Regions from separate parts of the Devosia sp. YIM 151766 genome, predicted to be linked through region 4. Evidence: predicted binding sites of a transcription regulator. Region 4 holds the regulator's gene; each other region holds the start of a gene.
What was found. Region 4 encodes LexA, which represses DNA repair genes until DNA is damaged. Its sites were predicted from a motif close to TGTTCNNNNTGTGTTCNG; they were not measured.
Positions count from the first base shown of each region.

Region 1: a site for LexA is predicted at 2,035-2,052, ahead of O9Z70_RS02045 (DNA recombination protein RmuC). Genes of this name have one in related genera too.
Region 2: a site for LexA is predicted at 1,834-1,851, ahead of dnaE (DNA polymerase III subunit alpha). Genes of this name have one in related genera too.
Region 3: a site for LexA is predicted at 1,690-1,707, ahead of O9Z70_RS02935 (PA0069 family radical SAM protein). Genes of this name have one in related genera too.

Region 1 is NZ_CP127251.1:424,830-427,943, reverse strand. Features, by position in the region: gene recR (recombination mediator RecR) at 1-52, shown strand, start outside; gene O9Z70_RS02050 (hypothetical protein) at 71-547, opposite strand; gene O9Z70_RS02045 (DNA recombination protein RmuC) at 619-2,010, opposite strand; gene def (peptide deformylase) at 2,143-2,658, shown strand; gene fmt (methionyl-tRNA formyltransferase) at 2,767-3,114, shown strand, end outside.
Region 2 is NZ_CP127251.1:1,598,545-1,601,658, forward strand. Features, by position in the region: gene dnaE (DNA polymerase III subunit alpha) at 1-1,629, opposite strand, end outside; gene O9Z70_RS07800 (ABC transporter ATP-binding protein) at 2,109-2,795, opposite strand; gene O9Z70_RS07805 (ABC transporter permease) at 2,788-3,114, opposite strand, start outside.
Region 3 is NZ_CP127251.1:610,634-613,747, forward strand. Features, by position in the region: gene O9Z70_RS02930 (phosphotransferase family protein) at 1-257, opposite strand, end outside; gene O9Z70_RS02935 (PA0069 family radical SAM protein) at 470-1,618, opposite strand; gene O9Z70_RS02940 (MDR family MFS transporter) at 2,007-3,114, shown strand, end outside.
Region 4 is NZ_CP127251.1:1,485,426-1,488,539, reverse strand. Features, by position in the region: gene O9Z70_RS07270 (molybdopterin molybdotransferase MoeA) at 1-1,158, shown strand, start outside; gene lexA (transcriptional repressor LexA) at 1,251-1,964, shown strand.

The DNA.
Region 1 (3,114 bases), 1.1 Mb from region 4:
CCTCGACGAAGGCACGCTAAGTCAAGCACTTAGGGCGCGAACGGAGATCTGATCCCCGTCCGCGCAACGCCTAATTCAGGTCCGGGCGGAACTCGTCGCTGCCCTGCCAGATATTGTCGTCGTCAACCGGGCCATCTTCCTCCTCCTCGTAGAATTCATCCTCACCGATCAGTGCCGTACGGGCATCGACATCGTCGGGCGAGAGCGTATCGAGATGGTCGGCGGGATCGGCGGACATGATGGCGGCGGCGTCGCCGGTTTCATCCATGTTATTGATATCGCGCTGTAATTCCTCGATCGCGCGGTCGAGTTCGTCCAGCATGGAGGCCGGGTCCTGGCCGCCGAAATCGCCGCTTTCACGAATGGAGGCCTCGGCGCGAATCTCTCTCAGGCGCTCAAGACGGTCGGCGACGGGCCGGTCACTGCCATAGAGCAGGTCTTCGATTTCGATCTGACTATAGGGCTGGGCAATGCCCGGATTGTCCGCATTGTCGAAATTGGTTTCCTGCGGCACCAGGCTTCCAGGATGGTCGTGTTGCTGAACCATGATCGTCTCCCTTCATGCGCTTGTACAAAAGCCAAACGCTTGAGAACGAAGCCGGTTCGATCACAGCTTGTCTAGTTGAGGTCGCCCGGCTCATCGCCCACCAGAAACAGCGCCGGTTTCTCGTCGCTGCCGCCGTCCCATCCGGCCGGCAAAGGCTTGGCGGACTTGGCCCCGAGCTCGCGCAGCATCTCGACCTGGCGCACGACATTGCCGCGGCCATTGGTCAATTGATCCCTAGCCTTGGCATAGGCCCGCTGGCTCTTGTCGATGGCGTCGCCGACCTGATCCATGCTGGAGAGAAACCCCGAAACCTTGTCGAATAGCGCACCCGCCCGCTCGGCGATTTCCTCGGCGTTCTGGTGCCGTTTCTCGATATCCCAGACATTGCGCACGGTGCGCAGCACGGTCATCAGCGTGGTCGGCGTGGTCAGCATGACGCCCTTGCTCATGCCGAATTCGACGAGTTTGGCATCGTTCTGGATGGCCGTCGCCAGGGCGGATTCGATGGGCACGAACATCATCACGTAATCGAGGCTCGACTTGGCGGCGCGGTGATAGGTCTTGTCGCCCAGAGTGGTGATATGGGTGCGCACCGAGGCGATATGGGCCCGCAAATGCTGCTCGCGGAAATCGTCCTCGCTGTTGACGAAGGCCTCGAAGGCGGTGAGCGAAACCTTGGAATCGATCACCAGCACATCGCCATTGGGCATGCGGATTTCGACATCGGTGCGCAGGCGCTGGCCGTCATCGCCGCTATGGCTCTTCTGGGTGACATATTGCTCGCCCTCGCGCAGGCCGGATTGCTCCAGGATGGTGGAGAGGATCATTTCGCCCCAGGCGCCCTGGGTCTGGGAGGAGCCCTTCAAGGCGCGGGTCAGGTTCTGCGCCTCATTGGTGATCTTGAGGTTGCTTTCCGCCAAAGCGCGAATGCGCTCGCCCATGGCCGAGCGATCCTCGATCAGTCCCTTGTGGAATTCGCCGATCTTTTCCTGCAATGGCTTCAGGAGCACATCGACCTGTTCGCGATTCTGCTTGGTGAAAGTCTCGCTATGTGAGCGCAGCACGTCGCCGGCAATGGCCTTGAATTCGTCGGTCATCTGCTGGCGGGCATCGGTGAACCGCTTCAGGTTCGCCTCGTTCTGCCGCGCCTGTTCATCCAGCCGCGTCCGCATGGCCGCCAGTTCGGATTGAAGGCCGCTATTCTTGTCGCGCTCGCGATCCAGTTGCGCTTCCAGATCGCGAATGCGCGCGTCGCGCCCGGCAATCTGTTCCTGGAAATTGGCGCGCAGCCCGTCCGTCGCTTCGCGCGCCGCCGCCTCGGCCCGGCTGCTATGGGCGCGGGCCGAACCGACAAGCAGGGCAATGATGACAGCGAGCAGGACAATGCCTGCCGCCGCCAGCGCCATGGCCAGGCTGACCGGGACATCGCCGAGGGCGAAGAGAATGCGATCGAATTCACTCATGGCGCCACCTTATCCCGATTCTGATGTTCGCAAAATGTTCTTGTTGGTGTCGGATTGAACCGGCGCGCTGTTGACCGAAGGGCCGGAAATCGCCATATCGGGGACAATCCTTTCATCGCCGGACTTTCTGCCATGGCCATCCGCCCCATTCTGATCATTCCCGATGCGCGTCTGCGCGCCGTCGCCGACCCGATTATCGAGATCGATGACGAGATCAAGACCTTGGCCAAGGACATGCTGGACACCATGTATGACGCGCCGGGCATCGGCCTGGCCGCGCCGCAGCTTGGTGTGATGCGGCGCATGGTGGTGATGGATCTGGCCGGCGAGGACGAGCCCCCGGCTCCCCTGGTGATGATCAACCCCGAAATCACCAAGTTCGGCGACCAGATGCAGGTGACCGAGGAAGGCTGCCTCTCCATTCCCGAACTCTACTACGAGGTCGAGCGCCCGGCCGAGGTGACGGTGAAATATACCGACCTGGACGGCAAGGACGTGGTCAAGGACGCCGATGGCAAGCTGGCTGTCTGCATCCAGCACGAGATCGACCACCTCGATGGCGTACTCTATATCGATTACCTCAGCCGCCTGAAGCGCGACCGGGTGATCAAGAAATTCGACAAGGCCGCCAAGCGCGCCGCCGGCTGAGATTTGGTGCCTGCGACCTCGTCCTTCGACAGGCTCAGGACGAGGTCTTTCGAGAGCGCTGCGTTCGCGTAGACCTCATGGTGAGCCTATCGAACCGAGGTCGTTCAGATGCGCGTCGTCTTCATGGGTACGCCCGAATTTTCCGTTCCCACGCTGGCCGAGATCGTTTCGGCCGGCCATGACGTGCTGGCCGTTTACACCAGGGCGCCCAAACCCGCCGGACGCGGGCAGGACGAGCGCAAGAGCCCGGTGCACGAGGCGGCGGAAGCCTTCGGCATTCCGGTCTTCACTCCGCGTTCGCTGAAGGACGAGGCCGAACAGGCCCAATTTGCCTCGCTGAACGCCGAGGTCGCCGTGGTCGTCGCCTATGGCCTGATCCTGCCCAAGCCGATCCTCGAAGCACCAGAATATGGCTGTCTCAACCTGCATGGCTCGCTGCTGCCGCGCTGGCGCGGC
Region 2 (3,114 bases), 110 kb from region 4:
CAGCAATTCCTGCAAGGGCCGGTCGCCGATGACGATGCCGGCGGCGTGGGTGGAAGCGTGGCGATAGAGCCCTTCCAGTGCCTTGCCGATCTCCACCAATTGGCCGACCGTTTCGTCCTCGTCCGCCATCTGTTTGAATTGCGGCACTTCCTTCATGGTCCGCTCGATCGACCACGGATCGGCCGGATTGGCGGGCACCAGCTTGCAGATGCGGTCGACCTGCCCATAGGGCATCTGCAATACCCGCCCCACATCGCGCAGCACGGCGCGGGCCTGCAGCGTACCAAAGGTGATGATCTGGGCGACCTGGCTCGAGCCGTATTTGTCCTGCACATAGTCGATGACTTCTTCGCGCCGGTCCTGGCAGAAGTCGATGTCGAAGTCCGGCATCGAAACGCGCTCGGGATTGAGGAAGCGTTCGAACAGCAGATTATAGCGCAGCGGATCGAGGTCGGTGATGGTGGTGGCATAGGCGACGAGCGACCCGGCGCCCGAGCCGCGTCCCGGCCCCACCGGGATATCGTGGCCCTTGGCCCATTGGATGAAGTCGGCCACGATGAGGAAATAGCCCGGAAACTTCATCCTTTCGATGATGTTCAGCTCGAAATCTAGCCGCTCGCGATATTCGGCCTCGGTCTTGCCCGGGGCGATGCCGGTGACTTCCAGCCGCTTGTCCAGGCCCTCGACGGCGATCCGGCGCAGTTCGGCCGCTTCCGCCGCCACCACGGCCTCTTCGCTGTCATGCGATCCGGCGGCGAATTTGGGCAGGATCGGGTCCCTGGTGCGCGGGCGATAGGCCACGCGGCGGGCGATCTCCACCGTCGAATCCAGCGCCTCGGGCAGGTCGGAGAACAGCTCCGCCATCTGGGCGCGGGTCTTGAAGAAATACTGGTCGCCGAGCTTGCGCCGCTCGGTCTGGGCCAGCACCGAGCCGCCGGCAATGGCCAGCAAGGCGTCATGCGCCTCGAACTCCTTCTCGGACTTGAAGAATGGTTCGTTGGTGGCCACCAGCGGAATGCCCTTGCGATAGGCATAATCGATGAGGCGCGGCTCGACAGCGGCTTCCAGCGGGCGGCCATGGCGCTGCAATTCGATATAGAAGCGGTCGCCGAAGCGATCGGCCAATAGATCAAGGCGGCGGACGGCATTGGCGTCCTGGCCATGGGCGAAGGCCATGTCGATGGCCCCTTCGGGACCGCCGGAAAGACAAATGATGCCCGACAGGCTATCGCGGGTCAGCCAATCCAGCCGGGCCCGCGCCAGGCCATCCTCGCCTTCAAGATAGGCGCGGGAGACGAGCTGCGAGAGGTTGGAAAACCCTTCCTCCGATTGCGCCATCAGCACGATGCTGGACTTGCCGGCCCAGGCCAGATGCCCGCGCTCGCTCAGCCGTTCCTCCGCCGCGGCGAAATCCACGGCGAGCTCGACCCCGATCAGCGGCTGGATGCCCTTCTTGGTGGCCTTTTCGGAGAATTCCAGCGCACCGAAAAGATTGTTGGTATCGGCTATGCCGAGCGCCGGCTGCCCGTCCTCGGCGGCGAGCTTGAGAATGGTTTCCAGCTGCAACGCTCCTTCGAGGAGCGAGAAAGCCGAATGAACGTGCAGGTGAATGAAGCCGGGGCCGCGCATATGCATCTCCTTGGCGGACTCTGTGGCACCGGCCTCGCAAGGTCAAACCACACAGCGCTCAATCCACAGCCATCACACCAGCTTGGTCAGGATATCCATCCAGGCCAGCGAGCCGATGGTGAACACACCCAAGGTAACGAAAGCGGCGAAGTCCTTGACGAAATCGAGCATCTCTATCTCCTGTGTTTCCGTATTGTTCTTATATGTTCGATATTTGTTCTCGTCCATACAGGAACATCGGTGAAACCGGGGACAGAGGTTAACTGGTTAGGAAATCGTTAGGAGCTTTCCGCTTTGGCGGAATCAGAGATTCCTGTGCCTCGCCCGTCTTGAGCCGGGCTATCGCCTCTTTACCGGATCGTGACGCGAGGGCTCTTGTCGCAGGTCCACAAAAAAGAACCCTCGCGTCAAGCGCGAGGGTGACGAACGTAGCCGCCAAGAATCAAACGGTGCGGAAACGCCGTGACGGCTGGCCCGCCCTACAGCGTATGCGGAACCACCAACCCGTTCTTGATCGTCACGATCCGGTCCGCCCGTCGGGCAAGGTCGTAATTGTGGGTGGCGATCAGGGCGGCGGCGCCTTCATTGCGGATGAGATCTTTCAGGGCCTCGAAAACGCGGTCGCTGGTTTCGGGGTCGAGATTGCCGGTCGGTTCATCGGCGAGGATGACGCGCGGATGGTTCGCGGCGGCGCGGGCAATGGCGATACGCTGCTGCTCGCCGCCGGAGAGTTCGGCCGGACGATGCTCGGCGCGCGGGGCCACGCCGAGCAGATCGAGCAGGTCCATGGCCCGGCCCTCCGCGTCCTTCTGCGAGCGGCCGGCGATCAATTGCGGCATGACCACGTTTTCGAGCGCGGTGAATTCGGGCAGCAAATGGTGGAATTGATAGACATAGCCCACCGTCGAGCGCCGCAATTGCGTTCGCGCCCGGTCGCCCATCCGGCTGGTGGGCTGGCCGACGATCTCGATCTCGCCCGATTGCGGCGATTCCAGCAGGCCGCAGAGATGCAGCAGGGTCGATTTGCCGGCGCCCGATGGCGCGACCAGCGCCACCATCTCGCCGCTGTCCACGACAAGATCGGCGGCTTCGAGCACGCGGACCATGCGCTCGCCTTCGCCGTAATGGCGATGCACGCCGGAAAGGCGCAGATGCGGCTTATTCATAGCGCAGGGCCTCCACCGGATCATATTGCGCGGCGCGCCAGGCGGGATAGAGCGTGGCGAGGAAAGAAAGGCCAAGGGCCATGCACACCACGACGGTCACTTCCACCGGATCGACACGGCTGGGCAGCGAGGACAGGAAGAAGACTTCCGGCGGAAACAGGGTCACGCCGAGCAGGTTGGAGATCGATGCGCGGATGGCCTCTGCATTCGACGCCACGATCAGGCCCAGCACGAAGCCGACCAGCGTACCGATAAAGCCGATGGCGGTGCCGGTGATCGAGAAGATGCGCATGATCGAGCCGCGCGTCGCGCCCATGGT
Region 3 (3,114 bases), 870 kb from region 4:
GGGGTTTCGAACAGCGCCAGCGAAGGTACGCGCATGTCGACCTTGGCGCCCACCAGCCCGAGAATGCTCACCTCGCGGCGCAGCGCGGCTTCGCCCCGTTCGTGCCGCGGAAACTTGAAGATGATCCGGTCATCGACATCCACGGCGACGCTGTCCCAGCCTTCGGACAGCAGGCGGAAGGATGCGTTTTCCAGCGCAGGAAAACGGACGATGATGATGTCCCTGAGGGCCGAAAGTTCGAACGGCGATGCCGGCATTGTGCCTCCGCAATGTCGGCGCCTTTTTAGGGCATTTCAGGTTTTCAGGGAAATCACGGCCGGGAAGCGGGGGATTCGGCCGTCATTGCCGGGCTGTCTCGGCAATCCATGGGAGAGAGAAGAACCCTCGGGTCAAGCCCGAGGGTGACGAGCGGTGCGTTGGTCCGCTGACGAGCGATAATAGGGCGATCAGCGGGTGGGGTAAGACAGCGCTAGAACAGGCTCATCTGCCTGGTTTCCAGCTTCGGGGCCTCGAAGAGGTTGGTGCGCAGCCCGGGCAGCTTGGCGTTCAGCCCATAGCGGTCGCGGGCCTTTTCGAAGCGCTGGCGCAGCAGGACGGCATAGGGGCCTTCGCCGGTCATGCGTACGCCCCAGCGCGAATCGTAATCCTTGCCGCCGCGCGTATCCCGCACCAGCGACAGCACATGGCGCACCCGGTCGGGAAAATGCCGGAGCAGCCATTCGCGGAACACGTCGCGCACTTCGCCGGGCAGGCGCAGCAGGATCATCTGGGCGCTGAGCGCGCCCTGCGCCTTGCCGGCGTCGAGAATGCGTTCCAGCTCCATGTCGTTGATGGCGGGGATCATCGGCGAGGCGAAGATGGAAGTCGGCACCCCGGCTTCCGACAATAGCCTTATGGCCTCCAGGCGGCGGGCGGGGGAGGAAGCGCGCGGCTCCATCTTGCGGCTGAGCTTATGGTCCATCGAGGTGACCGAGAGCGCCACCTTGACCAGGCCCAGATTGGCCAGTTCGCTCAGCAGGTCGAGATCGCGCACGATCAGCGCCGATTTGGTGGTGATCATCACCGGATGCCTGGTCTCCAGCATCACTTCGAGAATGCCCCTTGTCAGCTTGTGCTGGCGCTCGGCCGGTTGATAGGGATCGGTATTGGTGCCCATGGCGATGGGCTTGGGCCGGTAATTCTTCGCCGCCAGCTCGGCCCGCAGCGTCTCCACCGCATTGGTCTTGATATAGATGTCGCGCTCGAAATCCACGCCGGGCGAGTGACCGAGATAGGCGTGGGATGGCCGGGCAAAGCAATAGGAGCAGCCATGCTCGCAGCCGCGATAGGCGTTGATCGAGCGCTCGAAGCCGATATCGGGACTGTCGTTGGAGGTGATGATGCTCTTGGCACGCTCGATATGTTCGACGGTCTCGAACACGGGCAGCGGCTCGACGCTGCCCCAGCCGTCATCGAAGCTGTCGCGCTGATGCACCTCGAAGCGCCCGGAGCGGTTGGACTGGGCGCCGCGCCCGCGAATGCGCTCCGGCTGCACCAGTTCGCGCCGCGCCAGATCGGCGTCGCGGCTGCGGCTCAAGCGTTCCAGGGCTTCGAAGGAGGGGGCCTGGTAAAGCGCCATTCTCATGTCTCCGGCTGCAATGCCGGGGCAGAATCGTCTGTACCGGCCTGTTCCGAACCTAGCAGCACAATGAGAACATAACAAGAACATTGACTGCGGACGCCGGCGCCTCAGTGCTGATATCGGCAGGGCTCTTATGCATTACAAGACTGGACGGGACGCGATTATCTGCGTAGAGAAGCCGCCCCTCGGCCCGCCGTTCCGTTCCGCATGACTGGTTCGCTTTCGCTCGCATGACCCTGGCCGGTCTGCGCGAAGAGCGGGCGTCGCTACTGACACGGCATGTCGCAGGATTTTTGGAGAGAGCTGTCGAAACCGGACGGGTCTCTCCGTCGCATGCCCGACACCAACGCTTCCCAAGGGATACGGAATGACAATGGAAACCACAATGGACGCTTCCCCCGAGAGTGCGCCGCACTCCTCCGACAATGCGGCGCGGAACCGGCTGGTGATCGCCATCCTGCTGGTGTCGACCTTCGTGGTCTTCCTCAATGAGACCATCATGAGCGTGGCTATCCCGCACCTGATGAACGATCTGGGGGTCACGGCGGGCGCCGCGCAATGGCTGACCACGGCATTCCTGCTGACCATGGCCATCGTGATCCCGATCACCGGTTTCCTGCTGCAGCGCATTAATACAAGGCCGATCTACATGCTGGCCATGTCGATCTTCACCCTGGGCACGCTGGTCTGCGCCCTGGCACCGGGCCTGGAAATGCTGATCTTCGGCCGGGTGATCCAGGCCACCGGCACGGCCATCATGATGCCGCTGCTCATGACCACGGTGATGACGCTGGTGCCGCCGGAAGGGCGCGGCAAGACCATGGGCAATATCTCGATCGTCATGGCGGTGGCCCCGGCCATCGGCCCGACCATCGGCGGTTTCATACTGGCCCATTTCGACTGGCGCTTCATGTTCTACTTCACCCTGCCGATTGCCGCCGGGGCGCTGCTTCTGGGAGCGACGCGCATCCGCAACGTCTCCAATCCGCGCTATGCGCCGCTCGACGTTTTATCGGTGATCGTCTCGGCGCTGGCCTTTGGCGGCCTCGTCTATGGCCTGTCCAGCCTGGGCGAGAGCGCCGAGCCTGGCTCGGCCATTCCGAGCTGGCTGCCGCTTGTCGTCGGCGTCGTTTCCATGGCCATCTTCATCTGGCGGCAATTGCAATTGCAGAGCGAGGACAAGGCCCTGCTCGACCTGCGCACCTTGCAGCACCGCAATTATACGCTGGCGCTGATCACCATGGCCATCGCCATGGTCGCCCTGCTGGGCAGTTCGATCCTTTTGCCCATCTACACCCAGAACGTGCTCGGCCTCGACACTTTGCAGACCGGCATGATCCTGCTGCCGGGCGGGCTGCTCATGGGCGTGATGGGGCCCATTGTCGGCCGCCTCTATGACCGCGTCGGACCCCGCCCATTGCTGGTTCCCGGTGTGATCATGGTGTCGGCGGTGATGTGGGCCTTGACCTTTGTCAGCCAATATACCCCGGTCT
Region 4 (3,114 bases):
CGGGTGCCGCCGGTCACCCCGGAAGAGGTGGCGCTGGCCGAGGCCGTCGGCCGGGTTCTCGCCGCACCGCTCATCGCCGCGCATGACCAGCCGCCCTTCGCTGCCAGCGCCATGGATGGCTATGCCATGCGTGCCGCCGATGTGACGTCCGCGGCAAATCTGCGCGTTATCGGCATGTCGCAGGCCGGCGCCGGTTTCGCCGGTGCGGTCGGGGCGGGCGAAGCCGTCCGCATCTTCACCGGCGCCCCGGTACCGCCCGGCGCCGATACGGTGATCATGCAGGAAGAGGCGGTGCGGGACGGCGATACCGTGCGTTTCACCGCCCCGGCCCGGCCGGGTCACAGCGTCAGGCCGAAAGGCCACGATTTCGCCACGGGCGATATCTTGATCGAGGCCGGATCGCGCCTGACGCCCATGCAGATCGCCGTTGCCGCGGCGGCCAATCAGGCCGGCCTCACCGTGGCGCGGCGGCCGCGCATCGGCCTCGTGGCCACAGGTGACGAACTGGTTCTCCCCGGAACGCCGCTCGGCCCCGACCAGATCGTGGCCTCGAACAGCGTCGGCCTCGCCGCCATGCTGGCGCCTTATGCCGAGACGATCACCGATCACGGCATTATCGGGGATGATGCCGGCCGGCTCCGCCAGAGCCTGGCCGATGCCTTCGACGCGGGGCCCGACATTCTCATAACCACCGGTGGCGCCTCGGTGGGCGAGCACGACCTGGTTCAGGACGCACTGAAATCGCTGGGGGTGACGCTGGATTTCTGGCGCATAAACATGCGGCCGGGCAAGCCGCTGATGTTCGGCACGCACGGCAAAACCCTGGTTTTCGGACTGCCGGGAAATCCGGTTTCGGCCATGGTGACCGCCATCGTCTTCATCAAGCCGGCTTTGCGGGCCTGGCTGGGCTATCGGGAGCCCGAGCATTGGCGCCTGCCGCTTGCCGGACCGACGCCGCCCAATTCGGCCCGCCGCCATTTCATGCGCGCCCGCCTGCGCCAGACCGGGACGGGACCGCAAATAATGCCGGTCTCCCAGACCGATAGCGGCCATACCTCCTCGCTGGCCTATGCCGACATGCTCATCATTCAGCCCGAACACGATCCCGGGGAGCAGGAGGGGGCGATGGTCGCGGCGCTTCCCATCGACGCATTCTAGCGGTTTGTAGCGCCTGAGCGGGGATGTTGCAGAACATAACTGGAACACGTATAGTCGTTCCGTCTATGTTCCGATTCTGGGGTTTGGGGCCAATGCTGACACGCAAACAACACGAACTGCTGATGTTCATCCATGAACGGATGAAGGAAAGCGGTATCCCGCCCTCCTTCGATGAAATGAAGGACGCCCTCGATCTTGCCTCCAAGTCCGGCATCCACCGGCTGATCACCGCGCTGGAGGAGCGTGGCTTCATCCGCCGGCTGCCGAACCGGGCCCGGGCGCTGGAAGTGATCAAGCTCCCCGATTCGATGAATCCGTCGCTGGGCGGCCGCAAGGCGCGCTTCGAGCCCGCAGTGATCGAAGGCCTTCTGGGCAAGGTTGCAGCGCCGCCGGCGCGGGGTGGCGCGGGGGAGGATTATGCTCGTCCGGTTTCCATTCCGGTCATGGGCCGGATCGCCGCCGGTACGCCCATCGAGGCCATCCAGACCCATTCGCACACCATCGCCGTCCCGCCTGAAATGCTGGGCGCGGGGGAGCATTACGCCCTCGAGGTCCGCGGCGATTCCATGATCGATGCCGGCATTTTCGACGGCGACACCGTGCTCATCAAGAAGCAGGATACCGCTTCGACCGGCGAGATCATCGTCGCGCTGGTGGATGAGGAGGAGGCCACGCTCAAGCGCCTGCGCCGCAAGGGCAATACCATCGCGCTGGAAGCGGCCAATCCGGCTTACGAAACCCGCATTTTCCCGCCGGACCGGGTACAGGTGCAGGGCCGGCTGGTCGGGCTGCTGCGGAAATATTAGCGGCCTCTGGGTCCACGAGCCATCGGCTCCTGCGCCTCTCCCCTGCCCGCGGTCGTGCACACAACCGAGCGCGGACCCTTGAGGCAGGTTATCGCCGAGCGGGTGGTGGCACCCCCTTCCCAGTCCGTCACCCTCGCGCTCGACGCGAGGGCTCTTGCGGCACCCCCACAAACACAACCCCCTCGCGTCAAGCGCGAGGGTGATGAACGGTGATTGGCCCACAGTCCATTTCGCGCGCTGATCTCGCATTTTTCCCAGTGTCACCCCCGCGAAAGCGGGGGCCTCGGTTTTCTTAACAGAGGTTCCCGCTGTCGCGGGAAGGACGCCGTGGTTGAGAAAGGCGATCCTGCCCTGCAGTCCCCCTTCTCTCCGACAGACATCCCCAATCAGGCCCCAAAGCCACATCTTATCCTTGGGTAGCCGCTTGCGCACACCAAGCGCAGGCACTGGAGGACGGCAATGCCTATAGTGCGGGCCCCTTCCCAGTTCGTCACCCTCGCGCGCGACGCGAGGGCTCTTGCGGCACCTCCAGCCCCCTCGTATCAAGCGCGAGGGTGACGAGCGGCGATTGGCGCAGTCCATTTCGCGCGCTGATCCCGCATTTTTCCTAGGGTCACCCCCGCGAAAGCGGGGGCCTCCGTTTTGTCAGCAGAGGTTCCCGCTGTCGCCAGAATGACGCCGGTTGAGAAAGGCGATCCTGCCCTGCAGTCCCCTCTCCTTCCCCGCGGATAGCGCCTCCCTGCTTGCAAGTGCGAAGGAAGCCGCTTCCGCCTCCTCCTCCAACTTATCCTCTCTCCTCTCGCTATCCCCTATCCTTGCCCCATCGTTCCCTGAGGCGCGGTCATGACGAGTGGTCGGGGGGCGATGGCAGGTGATATGGGGTCGCCCATATCTGACGCCATTTTTCTTGTCGCAGACCCATAAGCCGGGCTGCGGATCGCTCGGGCGGCGGCTGAATCGTTCGTCCAGGCAGAGTCGTGCGGCAGCAGCGCCGGCGTCTCACCCAGTCGATCAATACGGGCAGGAATGCCGGTATAGGCAAGGAAGATGGAACGCTGGCCTGTCACCCCGGCGGGGCGACGACCTCACCCTTTGCGCACCCTTTTTTTCGAGGTTCAGCCTCGCCGGGGTAGCCTTCATATAAAACCGG